3 regions of the Pseudomonas xanthosomatis genome follow, and region 1 is predicted to be linked to each of the others. Evidence: predicted binding sites of a transcription regulator. Region 1 holds the regulator's gene; each other region holds the start of a gene.
What was found. The regulator FliA, encoded in region 1, starts transcription of late flagellar genes. The targets are predictions, from matches to a motif close to CTAAAGTTTNNNNNNNNNNNGCCGNTAA.
Positions count from the first base shown of each region.

Region 2: the regulator FliA is predicted to act here: its motif matches at 2,121-2,148, upstream of KSS93_RS02695 (methyl-accepting chemotaxis protein).
Region 3: the regulator FliA is predicted to act here: its motif matches at 2,063-2,090, upstream of KSS93_RS26625 (methyl-accepting chemotaxis protein).

Region 1 is NZ_CP077075.1:4,904,330-4,910,653, forward strand. It holds gene KSS93_RS21605 (chemotaxis protein CheA) at 1-762, opposite strand, end outside; gene KSS93_RS21610 (protein phosphatase CheZ) at 775-1,563, opposite strand; gene KSS93_RS21615 (chemotaxis response regulator CheY) at 1,582-1,956, opposite strand; gene fliA (RNA polymerase sigma factor FliA) at 2,060-2,800, opposite strand; gene fleN (flagellar synthesis regulator FleN) at 2,797-3,630, opposite strand; gene flhF (flagellar biosynthesis GTPase FlhF) at 3,745-5,055, opposite strand; gene flhA (flagellar biosynthesis protein FlhA) at 5,067-6,324, opposite strand, start outside.
Region 2 is NZ_CP077075.1:607,293-613,616, reverse strand. It holds gene KSS93_RS02695 (methyl-accepting chemotaxis protein) at 115-2,019, opposite strand; gene KSS93_RS02690 (LysR substrate-binding domain-containing protein) at 2,485-3,414, opposite strand; gene KSS93_RS02685 (NorM family multidrug efflux MATE transporter) at 3,568-5,028, shown strand; gene KSS93_RS02680 (putative bifunctional diguanylate cyclase/phosphodiesterase) at 4,949-6,324, opposite strand, start outside.
Region 3 is NZ_CP077075.1:760,858-767,181, reverse strand. It holds gene KSS93_RS03395 (FdhF/YdeP family oxidoreductase) at 1-818, shown strand, start outside; gene KSS93_RS03390 (YMGG-like glycine zipper-containing protein) at 1,333-1,812, shown strand; gene KSS93_RS26625 (methyl-accepting chemotaxis protein) at 2,143-3,231, shown strand; gene KSS93_RS03380 (response regulator) at 3,253-3,618, shown strand; gene KSS93_RS03375 (STAS domain-containing protein) at 3,618-3,947, shown strand; gene KSS93_RS03370 (chemotaxis protein CheA) at 3,952-5,952, shown strand; gene KSS93_RS03365 (methyl-accepting chemotaxis protein) at 5,931-6,324, shown strand, end outside.

The sequences.
Region 1 (6,324 bases):
GGCAGCCGGCAACGAGTCGACCGCGAAGTTACCCTTGCCGTGCAACTGGTCGAGCAGCGACTCGAACTCGGCGTCGGTGATTTCGTCACTGCCGGCAGCCGGCGCTGCGGCCGGTGCACTGGCCGGTGCTTGCGCACTGAACTGGCCCTTGCCATGCAACTGGTCGAGCAGCGATTCGAACTCGGCGTCGGTGATTTCGTCACCGTTGCCGCTGACCACTTCGCCCTGCATCTGCTCGTGCACGGCCGCTTCGGCCTTGACCGCGTCCAGCGAGTCGAGCAGTTGCTCGAACTCGGTGTCGGTAATGTCTGCCTCGGCGGCGACTTCGGCCACCGGCTCAGGCGCCGCCGCAGGGGCAGGCGCCTCGGCACCGCCGGGCTCGGCCAGGCGCGACAGCGCGGCCAGCAGCTCCGGGGTGGCTGGGGTGATGTCGCTGCGCTCGCGCACCTGGCCAAACATGCTGTTGACCGTGTCGAGTGCCTCGAGCACCACATCCATCAGTTCCGCGTCGACCCGGCGCTCACCTTTGCGCAGGATGTCGAACACGTTCTCGGCGATGTGGCAGCACTCCACCAGCTCGTTGAGCTGGAGGAAGCCGGCGCCCCCTTTTACAGTGTGGAAACCGCGGAAAATCGCATTGAGCAGGTCCGCATCGTCAGGCCGGCTTTCCAGCTCGACCAGTTGCTCGGACAGTTGCTCGAGGATTTCGCCGGCTTCTACCAGGAAATCCTGGAGGATTTCTTCATCGGCGCCGAAGCTCATTAAACGTGCTCCTTAAAAACCCAGGCTGGACAGCAGATCGTCGACATCGTCCTGACTGGACACGACGTCTTCACGCTTATCGGCATGAATCTGCGGACCTTCACCCCGAGTCGGATGTTTTTCTTGATCTTTTTCAGCACGCAGCTGCTGGTGGTCATGTTCGATACCGGCAAAGCGGTCGACCTGGCTGGCCATCAGCACGAGCTTGAGCAGATTGCTTTCGACTTCGGTGACCAAGGCGGTCACCCGTTTGATCACCTGGCCGGTGAGATCCTGATAATCCTGGGCCAGGACGATATCGTTGAGGTGGCTGGAGACTTTCTGGTTACCTTCGGCGCTTTGCGTCAGGAAACTGTCGACCCGCTTGACCAGCTCACGGAATTCAGGCGCTGCCACCTCGCGGCGCATGAAGCGCTGCCAGTCGGCGGACAGGCTCTGGGCCTCGGCGGCGAGGTCGTTGAGCACCGGGGTGCACGCCTCCGCCAGATCCATGGTGCGGTTGGCCGCACCTTCGGTGAGGCGAACCACGTAGGAGAGGCGCTCGGTGGCATCGGTGATCTGCGACACTTCCTCGGCCTGCGGCATGGCCGGGTCGATCTGGAAGTTGACGATTGCACTGTGCAGTTCGCGGGTGAGCTTGCCGACTTCCTGATACAGCCCGCGGTCGCGGGTCTGGTTCAGTTGGTGGATCAGTTGCACCGCATCACCGAACCGGCCGCGCTCGAGGCTTTCGACCAGTTCCTGGGCATGCTTCTTCAGGGTAGTTTCGAACTCACCCAGAGAGTTGTTGGTTGACTCCATTGCGCCCCCTGACGTGACTCAGCCGTTGACGCGTTCGAAGATCTTCTCGATCTTTTCTTTGAGCGCCTGGGCGGTGAATGGCTTGACCACGTAACCGTTGACGCCGGCCTGGGCGGCTTCGATGATCTGCTCGCGCTTGGCTTCGGCGGTGACCATCAGCACCGGCAGGTGCTTGAGGCGCTCATCTGCACGCACGGCGCGCAGCAGGTCGATACCGGTCATGCCGGGCATGTTCCAGTCGGTTACCAGGAAATCGAAGTTCTCGCTGTTGAGCATCGGCAGTGCCGTGTTGCCGTCATCAGCTTCCTTGACGTTGGTGAACCCCAGGTCACGCAACAGGTTCTTGATGATCCGCCGCATCGTCGAAAAGTCGTCAACGATGAGGATTTTCATGTCTTTGTTCAATTAGACCTCCAAGCAGTCTTTAACGCGCTCGGCGCCGAGCGCGCGCTCAATCAATTCGGCACTACAAAAAACGACTGCATCGAACCGGGGTTCAACGCGCCCGCCATTCCCCAAGGCGGCTGCGCAGACGCGCGGCGCACTGGCTGTGCAGCTGGCTGACCCGCGATTCGCTGACCCCCAGGACCTCACCGATTTCCTTGAGGTTCAGCTCTTCGTCGTAGTACAGCGCCAGCACCAGGCGTTCACGCTCCGGCAGGTTGGCGATCGCATCGGCCAGCGCACCCTGGAAGCGCTCGTCTTCCAGGTCACGCGACGGCTCCAGCTGCCCGCTCGCTCCATCCTCGTGCAACCCCTCGTGTTCGCCGTCCTGCAAAAGGTCGTCGAAACTGAACAGGCGGCTGCCCAAGGTATCGTTCAAAATCCCGTAGTAATCATCGAGACTCAATTGGAGTTCGGCAGCAACCTCGTGATCTTTAGCGTCACGGCCCGATCTTGCTTCAACAGCGCGAATTGCGTCGCTGACCATGCGCGTGTTGCGGTGCACCGAACGAGGTGCCCAATCACCCTTGCGCACCTCGTCGAGCATGGCGCCGCGGATGCGGATACCTGCGTAGGTTTCGAAGCTGGCACCCTTGCTGGCGTCGTACTTGTTGGCGACTTCCAGCAGGCCGATCATGCCGGCCTGGATCAGATCTTCGACCTGCACGTTGGCCGGCAGGCGCGCCAGCAGGTGGTAGGCGATGCGCTTGACCAGCGGCGCGTAACGTTCCACCAGCTCGTACTGGGCGTCCTTGGACGCCTTGCTGTACATCTTGAAACCGCTCGCACTCATAGCACCGGCCCCGCACTGGTGGGTTGTACCAGACGCTCGACGAAGAACTCCAGGTGCCCGCGCGGGTTGGCAGGCAGCGGCCAGCTGTCGACCTTCTGCGCGATGGCCTTGAAGGCCAGCGCACACTTGGACCGAGGGAAGGCCTCGTAGACCGCCCGCTGCTTCTGCACAGCCTTGCGCACGCATTCGTCGTAAGGCACCGCGCCGACGTATTGTAGGGCGACGTCGAGGAAGCGGTCCGTGACCTTGGTCAACTTGGCGAACAGGTTGCGCCCTTCCTGCGGGCTCTGGGCCATGTTGGCCAGCACGCGGAAACGGTTCATGCCGTAGTCGCGGTTGAGCAGCTTGATCAGCGCGTAGGCGTCGGTGATCGAGGTGGGCTCGTCGCACACCACCAGCAGCACCTCTTGCGCGGCGCGGACAAAGCTGACTACCGAGTCACCGATACCTGCAGCGGTGTCGATCACCAGCACGTCGAGGTTGTCACCGATCTCGCTGAAGGCCTGAATGAGCCCGGCGTGCTGCGCCGGGGCCAGGTGCACCATGCTCTGGGTGCCAGAGGCGGCCGGCACGATGCGTACACCGCCCGGGCCCTGCAACAGCACGTCGCGCAGCTCGCAGCGGCCTTCGATGACATCGGCCAGGGTGCGTTTTGGGGTGAGACCGAGCAACACGTCGACATTGGCCAGGCCCAGGTCGGCGTCGAGCAGCATGACCCGGCGGCCGAGTTCAGCCAGCGCCAGGGACAGGTTCACTGAAACGTTGGTCTTGCCGACGCCACCTTTGCCACCGGTGACGGCGATCACCTGTACGGGATGCATGCTACCCATGTCTGTTGTTTACCTTGTCTCGCTTGAACCCAAGCCACATGAGGGGCTGAACGCTCGCGGCCATGGACCGGCCGGGCAACCCCATGATGTAGGTACTTTGCACAGTATTCACCCTCAACCCGCCCGTTTGCCGGGGTTGTGGTAGAGATCAGCGAACATGTCGGCCATTGCCTCCTCGCTGGGCTCGTCCTGCATCTGCACGCTCACCGCACGGCTGACCAGCTGGTGCTTGCGCGGCAATTGCAGGTCATCCGGAATGCGCGGGCCATCGGTCAGGTAGGCCACCGGCAGTTCGTGGCTGATGGCCAGGCTCAGCACTTCGCCGAGGCAGGCCGTTTCGTCCAGTTTGGTCAGGATGCACCCTGCCAGCCCACAGCGCTTGTAGCTGTGATAAGCGGCAGTCAGCACCTGCTTCTGGCTGGTGGTTGCCAGCACCAGGTAGTTCTTCGAGGCGATGCCGCGGCCAGCCAGGGTTTCCAGCTGCATGCGCAGGGCCGGGTCGCTGGCCTGCAGGCCCGCGGTATCGATCAGCACCACGCGCTTGCGCAGCAGCGGCTCCAGGGCCTGGGCCAGCGACTCGCCCGGGTCGACGTAGGTGACAGGCACGTTGAGGATACGGCCCAAGGTCTTGAGCTGCTCCTGGGCGCCGATACGGAAGCTGTCCATGCTCACCAGTGCCAGGTTGTTGGCACCGTACTTGAGCACGTAACGGGCAGCGAGCTTGGCCAGGGTGGTGGTCTTGCCCATGCCGGCCGGGCCGACCATGGCGATGACCCCGCCCTCCTCGATCGGTTCGACCGACGGCACTTCGATCATGCGCGCCAGGTGCGCCAGCACCATGCGCCAGGCCTGGCGCGGCTCTTCGATTTCGGCGGTCAGTTCCAGCAGCTCGCGGGCCAGGCCGCCCGACAGGCCCAAGCGCTGCAGGCGGCGCCACAGGTTGGCCTGTTGCGGCTTGTTGCCCTGCAGCTGGCTCCAGGCCAGCGAGCCGAGCTGCACTTCAAGCAGCTCGCGCAGGCCCGACAGCTCCGAACGCATGGCGTCGAACACGCGGGTATCGACCGCCGCCGGTGCAGGCGCAGCGGCAGGCGCCGGGGCTTCGACATGGGGCTCGACCAGCGGCTCGGAGGCGGTCAGCGACAAACCGGCGAACAGCTGGCGATTGCCCTCGCCCAGCTCGCTGCGGCCGTCGATTTCGGCCTGGGCGGTGACGATGCGCGACTGCGTCTTGCGCAGCTCGTCCTCGAGTTCGGCGTTGGGTACGCGCGGGGCCAGGGCGGACAGCTTGTAGTCCAGCGCGGCCGTCAGTTCGACACCGCCGGCGATGCGCCGGTTGCCGATGATGGCGGCATCGGAGCCGAGCTCATCCCGGACCAGCTTCATGGCCTGACGCATATCAGCGGCGAAAAAACGCTTAACTTGCATAACCCACTACCTCAGCCATTAGGCCCCACGGTGGCAACGATGGTGACTTGCTTGTTGTCAGGTATTTCCTGATACGCCAAAACATGCAAATTCGGTACAGCCAGGCGGCCGAAGCGCGACAGCATGGCTCGGATCGGGCCGGCTACCAGAAGGATGGCCGGCAAGCCCTGCATTTCCTGGCGCTGGGCTGCCTCGATCAACGAACGCTGAAGCTTTTCGGCCATGCTCGGTTCAAGAAGAACACCATCTTCCTGACCCTGTCCGGCCCTTTGCAGACTATTGAGCAAGATCTGTTCCAACCTTGGCTCCAAGGTGATCACAGGCAGCTCGGACTCAACGCCGACAATGCTTTGCACGATTGCGCGGCACAGGCCGACACGCACGGCGGCCACCAGCGCGGCGGTATCTTGACTCTTGGCGGCATTGTTGGCGATGGCTTCGGCAATGCTGCGGATGTCACGCACCGGCACCTGCTCGGACAGCAGCGCTTGCAGAACCTTCAGCAGCCCCGACAAGGAAATGACGCCCGGCACCACTTCTTCAGCCAGCTTCGGCGAGGCCTTGGCCAGCACCTGCAGCAATTGCACGACTTCTTCATGGCCGATCAGCTCATGACAGTGCTTCTGCAGGATCTGGTTGAGGTGGGTAGCGACCACGGTACTGGCATCGACCACGGTGTAGCCCAGCGACTGCGCCTGGGCGCGCTGGGCCAGGTCGATCCACACCGCCTCCAGGCCAAACGCCGGGTCACGGGCAGCGATGCCGTTGAGGGTGCCGTACACCTGGCCTGGGTTGATGGCAAGCTCGCGGTCCGGGTAGATCTCGGCCTCGGCCAGGATCACCCCCATCAGCGTCAGGCGATAGGCGCTGGGCTGCAGGTCGAGGTTGTCGCGAATGTGCACGGTGGGCATGAGAAAGCCCAGGTCCTGGGAGAGTTTTTTGCGCACGCCCTTGATCCGCGCCAGCAACTGACCGCCCTGGTTGCGGTCGACCAGCGGAATCAGCCGGTAGCCGACTTCCAGGCCGATCATGTCGATGGGGTTGACGTCGTCCCAGCCCAGCTCCTTGGTTTCCATGGCGCGCTGCGGCGAAGGCAGCAGTTCCTGCTGGCGCTGGACCTCTTGCAGGGCCACGGCCTTGGCCTTCTGCTGCTTCTTCCACACCAGGTACGCAGCGCCGCCAGCCACGGCGCCCAGGCTGAGGAAGGCAATGTGCGGCATGCCCGGCACCAGGCCCATGACTATCATGATGGCCGCCGAGACGGCCAGC
Region 2 (6,324 bases), 1.7 Mb from region 1:
TGTCCGCTTCGCGGGCAAGCCCGCTCCCACAGGGATAGGGACGACCGAGAGGTCTGCACAAATCCTGTGGGAGCGGGCTTGCCCGCGAAAGGGCCAGAACAGGCTGAACCGCGCTTACCTGACCCGGAACCGGTCCACTTCCTGGCGCAACTGCCCGGCCAAACCTTCCAGCTCACGGGCGGTATTGGCCAGCTCATTGGCCACATCACGCTGCTCGCTGTTGGCCTGGGCGATGCTTTGCAGGTTGCGGCTAAGCACCGTGGCGGTGCTGCTCTGCTCCTGGGTGGCGGTGCTGATGGCGGTGAACTGCTCGCCGGCGGCGCGGCTCTGCTCGTCGATGCGCGCCAGCGCCTCGGCCACCTTGTCGTTGCGCGTCAGCCCCTCCTGCATCAGCTTGTTGCCCTGCTCCAGCGTGCTGATGGCGTGGCCGGTCTGCTGCTGGATGCTGGCGATCATGCCAGAGATCTCGTCGGTGGCCTGGCGAGTACGCGCAGCCAGGCCACGCACCTCGTCGGCCACCACGGCAAAGCCACGGCCCTGCTCGCCGGCACGCGCGGCCTCGATGGCGGCGTTGAGCGCCAGCAGGTTGGTTTGCTCGGCAATCGCGGTAATGGTACCGACGATGCCGCCGATCTCCTGCGAGCGGGCACCCAGGGTGTCCATCACCGTGGCGGTGCCACCGAGGGACTCGGCGATCTGCTTGAGCGAGGCCGAGGCTTCGTCCATGGCGCTGCGGCCGATGCGGGTCTGCTGGGCGTTGTCGCGGGCCATGCGCTCGGTGCCGGCCATGTTGTCGGCGATGTTCGACGAGGTGGCGCTGAACTCCTCCACCGCACCGGCCATGCTGGTGATCTCGCCGGACTGCTGCTCCATGCCTTCGCAGGCGCCGGACGACAGACCCGACAGCGAACGGGCGCGGCTGGCCACCTGCTCGGAGGCGCTGCGAATGTGCTCGACCATGGTCGCCAGGGCGTCGCCCATCTTGTTGAAGCTGCGCGCCAGCTGGCCGATCTCGTCGTGGCTGGTGACGTTCAGGCGCGCGTTCAGGTCGCCGGCGCCCAGAGCTTCGGCCTGGCGCACCAGGTCGTCCAGCGGGCGCAGCTTGCGGCGCAGCAGCCACAGTGTGGCGGCCACGGCCAGCAGCATGGCCAGCAGGCTGCCGATGGCCAGGCGCGTACCGACGCTCCAGGTCACTTCGCGGATCTCTGCCTTGGGCATGCTGGCCACCACGGTCCAGGGGCCTTCGGCGAACGGCGCGCTGACACTGAACAAGTCCTGCTCGGCGTTGGCCGGCGGCACCAGCCACTGGCCCTGGTCGTCACGAATGGCCAGCGAGCCGGTTTCGCCGATACGGAAGCGCTTGAGGTTGGCGAACTGGGCGTTCTGCGCGTCGGTGTAGTCGAAACCGACGAACAATACCGCGATCACCCGCCCGCTGCTGTCGCTCACTGGCACGTAACGGGTCATGTAGTTGCGCTCGAACAGTACCGCACGGCCAACGTACATCTGCCCGGCCAGCAGCTTGGTGTAGGCCGGGTGCTGGCGGTCCAGCTGGGTGCCGATGGCACGGCTGCCGTCCTGCTTCTTCAGGTTGGTGCTGATGCGCACGAAGTCATCGCCGCTGCGCACGAACAGCGTGGCGATGCCCGCGGTCATCTGCTGGAATTCGTCGACCACCTGGAAGTCGTTGTTCAAGAGCTTGTCGCCCAGGTACAGCGCCGGGGTGGCGGCGCCGGCCACGTTGACCGTCTCGCCCGCGTGCAGGTTAAGGCCGGTGGCGAAACGTCGCTCGAACAGGCCGCTCAGGCGCTGGGTGTTGTCCTTGAGCGAACCGTGGAAGGTGTCGAGCTGGTCGGCCAACAGGCGCGCTTCACTGCCAAGGTGCTGCTGGCGGGTGGCGAGGTTGGCATCGTCCAGCGAACGCAGGGCGAACAGGGTACTGCCGGTGATCACCAGCGCCAGCACGATGGCGAGGGCGACACCCAGCTGCGAGGCGATTCGGACACGCGGTTGAGACATTGAAAGGCTCCTGGCAAGAGGCCGGGATCATCCTGATCACGCTGACCGCCCGCTTCATATGAACGGGTAATCGCGTCCTCTTCCGGGACGCTGGTGCCAGTGGATCGGCGGCGCTTGCGAATACTTGAGTGTCGGAGGGGGGTATTCGCAAACCTTTGCGATGTGAATTTGGGTTGAGGGCCCTATCGCCGGCAAGCCGGCTTATAGAACAAACTGCAACTCATTGATTTACACGGTCCCTGTGGGAAGGGGCCTTGCCGGGGCGCCGTCCGGTCGAGATGGGGCGCGAAGCGGCCCCAAGGCCTCGACCTCATGCAAAATTGCCGGGGCTGCTGCGCAGCCCATCTCGACCGGACGGCGCCCCGGCAAGGCCGCTTCCCACAGGGGCCATGGCGCATCTGCGAGACCAGTTCTCTGCGCGACAGCGCAGCCCGCAGGGCTGGGTGATCTCCTACAGGGCGACCCTCAACCCTGTGCCGACAGAATCTGCACATCCGGCAAATCCATCGCCGCCGCCTCGTCCTGCAAGAACAGGCTCAAGCGCCGCAAGCGCTCGCCGCCCGGCCGGGTGCGCGGCCACACCAGGTAGTAGTCCATGCCGCTGGCCACCGCCGTTGGCCAGGGCAGGCTCAGGCGGCGCTGGGCGACGTCCTCGGCGACCATCAGCAGGTCGCCCATGGAGATGCCATACCCCCGTGCGGCGGCAATCATGCCCAGCTCCAGGGTGTCGAACACCTGCCCGCCCTTGAGCGATACCGCATCGCCAAGCCCCATGCGCGCAAGCCAGGCGCGCCAGTCGCGCTTGTCGGGGGTGGGGTGCAGCAGTTCGATGCCGGCCAGGCGCCGTTCGTCCCAGGGCGCGTCGTCCAGCAGGTCCGGCGCCCCCACCGGGATCAGCAGCTCACTGAACAGCCGGCGCACCTCCCAGTCCGCCGGGAACACCCCGTCACTGAGCAACACCGCGCAGTCGAACGGCTCCTGGTTGAAGTCCACATGGTCGACGTCCATCCAGGCGCTGGTCAGCTGTACCTCGTTGCCCGGTTGCAAGTGGCGAAAGCGGCTCAACCGGGCCAGCAGCCAGCGCATGGTCAGGGTCGAGGGCGCCTTCATGCGCAGGATGTCATCTTCACCGCGCAAGGTATCGCAGGCCCGCTCCAGCGCGGCGAAGCCGTCACGCACGCCAGGCAGCAGCATGCGCGCGGCTTCGGTGAGCTGCAGGGTGCGGCCGTTGCGCACGAACAAGCGGCAGGCGAAGTGCTGCTCCAGCGTGCGGATATGCCGGCTGACCGCGCTCTGGGTGATCGACAGCTCGTCACCGGCGCGGGTGAAGGAACTCAGCCTGGCGGCAGCTTCGAATGCGCGCAGCGCATACAGCGGGGGCAGTTTTCGGGACATGGCGCACCTGTCATAGGGGGCCGTGGCGGCCTTTGGCAGAATCATACCGGCATGAGTCAAACTCATGGCAAGGATCGCTTTTATCCTTTTGTGCAAAGTTGACCCAGGCTTCAGAATCGACCGCTCGCCCACACCCGGAACAAGGACCACCCCATGCATGTCGCGCCCACCACCGAACTCAAGGCTCTGCTGCGCCTGGCCGGGCCGCTGATCGCCTCGCAACTGGCGCACATGCTGATGGTGCTGACCGACACCTTGATGATGGCCCGCATCAGCCCCCAGGCCCTGGCCGGCGGCGGCCTGGGGGCTGCGAGCTATTCGTTCGTGTCGATTTTCTGCTTAGGCATAATCGCGGCCGTGGGCACCCTGGTGGCGATCCGCAAGGGCGCCAACGACACCGAGGGCGCTACGCGCCTGGCGCAGAACGGCCTGTGGCTGGCCTGGGGCCTGGCCCTGGCGGCGGCGCTGGTGCTGTGGAACCTCAAGCCTGCGCTGCTGCTGTTCGGCCAGCAGCCGGACAACGTCGAGGCGGCCATGCAGTTCCTTACCCTGCTGCCGCTGGCCCTGCCCGGCTACCTGACGTTCATGGCCCTGCGCGGTTTCACCAGCGCCCTGGGGCGTTCGACCCCGGTGATGGTCATCAGCCTGGTGGGCACGGTGCTCAACTATCTGTTCAACCACGCGCTGATCGAGGGCATCTTCGGCCTGCCCAAGCTGGGGCTGATGGGTATCGGCCTGGTGACGGCGGTGGTGTCGCTGGGCATGGCGGTGTCGCTGGCACTGTATATCCGCTGGCACAAGGCCTATGCCGACTACCCGCTGCGCAAGGGCCTGTCGCGGCCTTCGCTGGCGGCGCTGCGCGAGCTGTGGCGGCTGGGGCTGCCGATCGGTGGCACCTACATGGTCGAGGTCGGCCTGTTCGCCTTCGCCGCACTGTGCATGGGCGTGCTGGGCAGTACCGAGCTTGCGGCGCACCAGATCGCCCTGCAGATCGTCTCTACCGCGTTCATGGTGCCGACCGGGCTTTCGTATGCGGTAACCATGCGCGTGGGCCTTTACTACGGCGCCGGCAACCTGCTGGCGGCACGCAGCGCCGGGCGCGTGGGCATCAGCTTTGGCGCGGTGCTGATGCTGGTGTTCGCCGGGTTGTTCCTGGTACTGCCGGACAACCTGGTGGGCCTGCTGGTGAACCGCGACGACCCGGCCTTTGCGGCGATCTTCCAGTTGGCGGTGCAACTGGTGATGGTGGCGGCGTGGTTCGAGCTGTTCGATGGCGTGCAGACCATCGCCATGGGCTCGATCCGCGGGCTCAAGGATGCGCGCACCACCTTCCTGATCGGTGCGGTGTGCTACTGGCTGGTGGGCGCGCCGGCGGCCTGGCTGTTCGCCTTTACCCTGGGGGGCGGGGCGCCGGGGATCTGGTGGGGGCTGGCGTTGGGGCTGGCCTGTGCTTCGGTTGCGCTGACCTTTGCCTTCGAATGGCGGATGAAGCGGATGATTGGCCGCGCCCAAGCCATGAAGACCGCCGCCGCTCCTACAGGCTCTCTACCAGGCGGGGCTTTGCGGCCTGCTGCAGGTACTCGATCAACTCGGCCACCGGCAGCGGGCGGCTGACCAGAAAGCCCTGCACCTGATCGCAACCGAACCCGCGCAGCAGCGCCATCTGCTCGTCGCTCTCGACCCCTTCGGCGACCACTTCGAGGTTGAGGTTGTGGGCCAGGTTGATCATCGCGTGCACCAGCTTGCGGTTCTCTTCACGCTGCTCCATGCCGCCGACGAAGCTGCGGTCGACCTTGAGCAGGGTGATCGGCAGGCTGTTCAGGTGCACGAACGATGAGAACCCGGTACCGAAGTCATCCAGCGAAAAACGCACGCCCAGGCGACCCAGTGCGTCCATGGTCTGGCGCACCAGCTCGTTGCGGCGCATCACTGCGGTTTCGGTCAGCTCGAACTCCAGCCAGCGCGCATCCACGCCGTGCTCGACGATCAAGCGGCTCAGGGTGGCCAGCAGCTGGCTGTCCTGGAACTGCCGGAAGCTCAGGTTCACCGCCATGTGCAGCGGCGCCAGGCCGCTTTCGCGCAGGGCCTGCATGGCTTTCAAGGCGCGCGCGATCACCCAGTAGCCCAGCGGCACGATCAGCCCGCTCTGCTCGGCCAGCGGCACGAACTCGCTGGGCGGCAGCAGGCCGCGTTCGGGGTGGTTCCAGCGCACCAGGGCTTCGAGGCCGACGATGCGGCCATCGGCCAGGTTCAAACGTGGCTGGTAATGCAGCTCCAGCTCGTCACGGCGCAGGGCGCGGCGCAGCTCGCTTTCCAGGTCGGCGAGGCTGCGCGCGTTGCGGTTGATGCGCTCGTTGAACACGTGGAAGGTGCAGCCCTGGCTGCCCTTGGCCTGGCGCATGGCGATGTGCGCATGCCACATCAACGGGTCGGCGCCGGCCTGGGCGCGGGCGTGGGCCAGGCCCAGGCTGCAGCCCAGCAGCAGGCTTTCGCCGTCGATCCAGTAGGCTTCGGCCAGGGCCTCGACGATGCGCTCGGCCAGCCACTCGGCGCGGTTGGCGTCGCGGCGGGTGTCGATCAGCAGGGCGAACTCGTCACTGCCCAGGCGCGCCAGCTGGTCGCCGGCCTCCAGCTGCTTCTGCAGCCGTGCCACCACCTGCAGGATCAGGCGGTCGCCGCCCTGGTGGCCGAGGGCGTCGTTGACGTGGCGGAAGTTGTCCAGGTCCAGGTGGCCCAGGGCCACGCCACGGCCGTCGTTCTCGGCCAGGCGTGCGCTCAGCAGGGCCTGGAAGCCCTGGCGGTTGGCGATGCCGGTGAGTGGGTCCTGTTCGGCCAGACGCTGCAGGGTTGCCACCAGCACGCCGCGTTCGCGTACGTGGCGCAGCGAGCGGCGCAGGGTGTCGCTGGTCA
Region 3 (6,324 bases), 1.8 Mb from region 1:
ACCTGATCCACGGCAAGCAGGCGCTGATTCTGCCGTGCCTGGGCCGCACCGACATCGACCAGCAGGGCGAAGGCCCGCAGGCAGTGACCGTGGAAGACTCGTTCAGCATGGTTCACGCCTCCAACGGCCAGCTCAAGCCACTGTCGCGGCAGATGCGCTCGGAGCCTGCGGTGGTGGCCGGCATTGCCGCCGCCACCCTGGGCAAGCAACCGGTGGACTGGCACTGGCTGGTGGCCGACTACGCGCGCATCCGCGACCTGATCGCCGACACCATCCCGGGCTTTGCCGACTTCAACCAGCGCCTGGAACTGCCGGGCGGCTTCTACCTGGGCAACAGTGCCGGCAGCCGCCAGTGGAAGACCGCCACCGGCCGCGCCAACTTCAAGGCCAACCTGCTGCCCGACAGTCTGCTGGACGAGCGAGTACGCGCCAGCGGCCAGTTGCCGGACCTGATCATGCAGTCGATGCGCTCTCACGATCAGTACAACACCACCATCTACGGCATGGACGACCGCTATCGCGGGGTACGCGGCCAGCGTGACGTGCTGTTCGCCAACGAGGCCGACATCATCCGCCTGGGCTTCCAGCCGGGGCAGAAGGTCGACATCGTCTCGCTGTGGGGCGACGAGCATGTACGCCGGGTGCATGGTTTCACCCTGCTGGCCTTCGACATACCCGCCGGCCAGGCCGCCGCCTATTACCCCGAGGTGAACCCGCTGGTGCCGCTGGAGAGCATCGGCGACGGCAGCCATACGCCAACTTCAAAGTTCATCGCCATCAAGCTGGAGCGGGCGCGGGACGACGGGCGGATCATCTGAAAGAACAAGGGCCCCATCGCCGGCAAGCTGGCTCCTACAGGCTATGCATTTCCCTGTAGGAGACCACACAGCCCTGTAGGGCTGCGCTGTTGCGCAGAGAACGGGTCTCGCAGATGCGCCACGGTCTCGTGGGAAGCGGCCTTGTGTCGCGATGGGGCGCGAAGCGGCCCCAAGGTCTCGGCCTCATGCAAAATTGCCGGGGCTGCTGCGCAGCCCATCGCGACACAAGGCCGCTTCCCACAGGGACGGTGTTAAATCAATGAGTTGCAGTTTGTTCATGAGAGCCGGCTTGCCGGCGATGGGGCCCTTGCCAGAAACACACAAAAAAAGCCCTGTCCGCAACGGATCAGGGCTTTGTCATAAATACCTCGGACAGCCGATTTTCGAGAAAGTTTCATACATAATTCAATAACTTAGAGAATTGTGTACAACTCGTGCTACTCGTCGGATTTCCGTTGCCAGCCGCCTCGCCCGGCCTCAAATTCCGCCTCGTCATCCATTTGAGGCTCTCTTGATGAAGAAGTACTCCTCGATTCTGTTGTTGTCTTTCAGCTTGCTCAGCGGCGTGGCCATGGCAGGCGGCACCACCGAGGCCGGCATTGGCGGCGCATTGGGTGGGGTACTGGGCTCCGTGGTGGGCAACTCCATCGGTGGCAGCACAGGCGGTGCCATCGGTGCCGGCCTGGGTGGTGCGGCCGGCGGTGCCCTGGGTGCCGACAAGCGCCAGCGTGGCGAGGCCGCCATCGGTGGCGCGCTGGGCGCCGCAGGCGGTAACGTGGTCGGCCGCTCCATAGGCGGTACCACCGGCAGCTACATCGGTGCAGCAGCAGGCGGCGGCGCCGGTGGCGCGCTGGGTAACTACATGGGCAACAAGGCCGACGAAGACGAGCGCCGCGACGACCGCCGCTACCGCCGCGGCTACGACGACCGTCGCCACTACGACCGCGGCCATCACTACGGCCACCGCAAGCACAAGCGCCACTGGCGCGACTGATCGGCCGGTTGTCACGAACGCCTGCGGCGCCCACCGCAGGCGTTTTGCTTAAGTGGCCAGGCACATTGCCACCACACCAATGGCTTAAGCCATACTCCTAACCCTTAAGCGATCTTGCCCCCTACCCTGCGACAAAACGCGACAGCCCGTACTCCGCAGCCACTGGCGCTCTTCTCTGGTTTACCTGACCACTCAATCAAATAAAAGGCGCTCCCCTGGCCAGGCATGCCTGCATGACTTAACGGTCGGATTAAGGGCTGTCCCGATTTTGACGTCAAAAGTCAGCTAGTACCATCTGCGCTCGTAACCTGAAAAAGGCAGCGCAGCGGAATGCGGATGTATCTCGTCATATGGATCGGCACAGCGCTATGCGCCACGGCACTGTTCACCGGCATGCTCTGGCTGGGCCTGTTGGCGCTGGCCGCCATCGTGCTTGCGACCCTGCTGCTGCGCCCCCGCCCGGTGGCCTGCGCCATCCCCGCCCAGGAAAACACGCCGCCTGAGGCCAGCCCTGGCCATCAACACCCGCTGTTACAGCTGCTGCCGCAAGCTGCCGCTGCCTGGACCGACGGCCTGCAACAAAGCCGTTTGCTGGTGGCCGACAACATCGGCGGGCTGCTGGAGCGCTTTGCGGCCATCCACCAACGCCTGGACGCGTCGCTCGATGCTGCCGCCCGCAGCACCGAGCAGGACGGTGTCGGCGACGGCCTGCGCCGCTGCAGCGGGCAACTGCAGCAGGTGACCGACGCCTTTGCCAGCCGCGGCCAACGCCAAAGCGCCGTGCTGCAAAGCATCAGCCACCTGGACAGCTACACCGGCCAGTTGCAGCAGATGGCACGGCATGTCCAGGAAATCGCCAACCAGACCAACCTGCTGGCCCTCAACGCCGCCATCGAAGCGGCCCGCGCCGGCGACTATGGCCGGGGCTTCTCGGTGGTGGCCGACGAAGTGCGCAAACTGTCGCAACTGTCGGCCACCACCGGGCAGTCGATGGACGCCAAGGTCGGCGAAATCAACCACGCCATCCAGACCAGCATCGAATCGGCCGAGGCGCTCAGCGCCCATGACCAGGCAGACCTTGCGCACCTGCAGCAACTGCTCGACGAGGTGATCGAAGGCCTGGGCGGCAACCTCAAGGCCCTCGACCAGGCCTCCAGGGAATTGCAGCAGGACACCCGCACCACCCAACAGGACATCCAGGCGATTCTGGTCAACCTGCAGTTCCAGGACCGCGTGGACCAGGTGCTCGACCATGTCGCCATCGACCTTGGCGAACTGCTGGCCGCCCTCGCGGCCAATGACCCGAAGCTGGCCGACATCGACGCCTGGCTACGCGGCCAGCGCGAGCGCTTCACCACCCGTGAAGAGCGCAGCGGCCAGCACTCCCCGAGCGATGCTGCCGAACTCACCTTCTTCTAACCCTCTCAGGTAACCACGACCATGGCCAAAACCATTCTGATCGTCGACGACTCGGCCTCCATGCGCCAACTGGTGCGCATCAGCCTCGCTGGCGCCGGCCACACCATCATAGAAGCGTGCGACGGGCAGGATGCGCTGGCCAAGCTGACCGGGCAGAAGGTCAACCTGATCATCAGCGACGTGAACATGCCCCGGTTGGACGGCATCGGCCTGGTCAAGGCACTGAAAGCGCGTAGCGAATACCGCTTCACGCCGATCATGATGCTCACCACCGAAAGCGAGCAGAGCAAGAAAGCCGAGGGCCAGGCCGCAGGTGCCAAGGCCTGGATGGTCAAGCCGTTCCAGCCACAGCAGTTACTGGCTGCCGTAGAAAAGCTGGTGGGCTGATGGCCAGCCTCACGCTGCGCCCCGGCACCGAAAACCTGCCTGCGTGCCTGGCCATTGCCGGTGACCTGACCATTTTCGAGGCGCGCGACACCCACACCGCCCTGCTGGCACTGCTGGCCGAACACCCGGGCCCCTGGGCGCTCGACCTCGGTGCGCTGGGCGAGCTCGACAGTGCCGGGCTGCAGTTGCTGCTGGCCTTGGCCAGGCAGTTCGGTGGCGAAGCCCACGCGCTGCAGGTGGTGGCGCTGTCCGAGCAAGCCGCCGCTGTTATTGACCTGTTGCGCCCGACAGAGCTGGCGCTCGACCTCCAAGCTGCCTGCGCAGGATGACCCCATGCTCGACGCACAACAGTGGCAGCAGTTACTCCAGGGTTTTCTCGAAGAAGCCAATGACCTGCTCAGGGAGGCCGAAGACTGCCTGCTGATCCTTGAGCGCAGCCCCGGCGACAGCGAGGCGATCAACGCCTTGTTCCGTTCGGTGCACACCCTCAAGGGCTCGGCCGGGATCTTCTCGCTGGAGCCTCTGGTAGCCCTGGCCCACCAACTGGAAAACCGCCTGATGCAGGTGCGCGACGGCGAGTGCGCGCTCAGTGACAGCCTCACCTCGCTGATGCTGCAGTGCATGGACGAGCTCAATAGCATGGTGCGCAGCATCGACCCGCACAGCGCCACCCTGGCGCCGCATACACCCCGCCAGGCCGAGCTGCTGGCTGCGCTCGAAGCAGCTGACAGCCCCCCGGTACCAGCCGTCGAAAGCCCGGCTGTATGGCAGTTGAGCCTGCGCCTGGATGCTGAACTGCTGCGCAACGGTTTCGACCCCTGCGCGTTCATCCGCTACCTGGCACGGCTGGGCGACCTGCTTGCCGTGCACACGCTGACTGACGCACTGCCCCCGCTCGAGCAGATGGACCCCGAGCAGTGCTACCTGGATTTCGACATCACCCTGAGCACCCTCGCCAGCCGCGAGGAGCTGCAAGAGGTGTTCAGCCTCGCCGATGGGTTTTACCAACTGAGCCTGGCCTGCCAGACAGCGCCCGAGGCACTGCCCGAAATAGCGCTTGCAAGCCTGCCTGCGCAAACGTTGTCATCCACCCAGGCCGCTGAAGAGCCGCGCACGGTTCATGCCGCCAGCGGCCTGGTGAAGGTTGCGGCGCACAAGCTCGACGAGCTGATCAACCTGGTCGGCGAGTTGGTCATCAGCACCGCCGGTGCGCACATGCAGGCCATGCACAGCGGTGACAGCGACTGCATCGAGCGGGTGCAGGCGGTGCACCAGCATGTCGAGCAGATCCGCGAGCGCGCCTTGAAGCTGCGCATGGTCGAAATCGGCGAAACCTTCAATCGCTTCCACCGGGTCGTGCGTGACGTCAGCCTGACGTTGAACAAGCAGATCCAGCTGCACCTGCATGGCGGCGACACCGAGCTGGACAAGACGCTGATCGACCGCATCGCCGACCCGCTGATCCACCTGGTGCGCAACGCCATCGACCACGGCATCGAAGGCGCCGAGGAACGCCTGGCCGCCGGCAAGCCGGCGCAGGGCAACCTGAGCCTGCGGGCCGGCCATGACTCGGGGATGATCGTGCTGGAAATCCAGGACGACGGGCGCGGCCTGAACACCGCCAGAATCCGCGAAAAAGCCATTGCCCGCGGCATGCTCGATGCCGACAGCCTGCTGCCGGACAGCGATATCCACATGCTCATCTTCGAGGCCGGTTTTTCCACCGCCGAACAGGTGTCCAACCTGTCCGGGCGCGGGGTCGGCATGGATGTGGTGCGCAGCGCCATCGACGAGCTGCGCGGCACCATCGAAATCGAGTCGGCGCAGGGCCAGGGCTGCCTGTTCCGCATCCGCCTGCCGCTGACCCTGGCGATCATCGATGGCTTTCTGGTGGGGGCCGGCCTTGAGCGCTTCGTCATCCCGCTGGACATGGTCACCGAGTGCATGGAGGCCCCTTCAGATACCAGCGGGCCGCTCAACCTGCGCGGCAAGCCGCTGCCGTGCATCGACCTGACCACGCATTTTGCGCTGGGCGTGCCACCGGCCAGCCGGCGCAACATCGTGGTGGTCAGCCAGGGCCGGCAACAGGTCGGCCTGATCGTCGACCGCCTGTATGGCGAGCTGCAAACCGTGATCAAACCGCTCGGGCAGTTGTTTCGCCACCTCAATGGCATCAGTGGCTCGACCATCCTCGGTTCAGGCCAGGTGGCGCTGATCCTCGACATCGCCAGCCTGTTCCGCGACCTGCAACAGCGCAACGAACCCAAGCATCGCCCCTCGGCGGCGATGACAACCCTTTCCGGAGACGAGACATGCAGTGGATCAGCAACATGAAAATCGGGGCACGCCTGACCCTGGGTTTCATCGTGGTAGTGGCGCTCACCGCCATCATCGGCCTCATCGGGATTCGTAACCTGGACCAGGTCGACCAGCTCTCGGACCGCATGTTCGACGTCGATATCCAGGGCCTGAGCACCCTGCAAAACGCCAATATCCAGCTGGTCACCGCCGGGCGCTCGCTGCGCCAGAGCCTGCTGGCGGTATCCCGCGAGGAGCGCGACAAAGCAGCGGCTGATACCCGCGCGGCCCTGGACAAGACCCGTGAGCAACTGCTCAAGGCCAAGGACTACCACCTGACGCCCGAGGGCAAGGCCAGCGTCGACAACATCACCACGCGCCTGCAGGACTACGTCAACGCCGCCACCC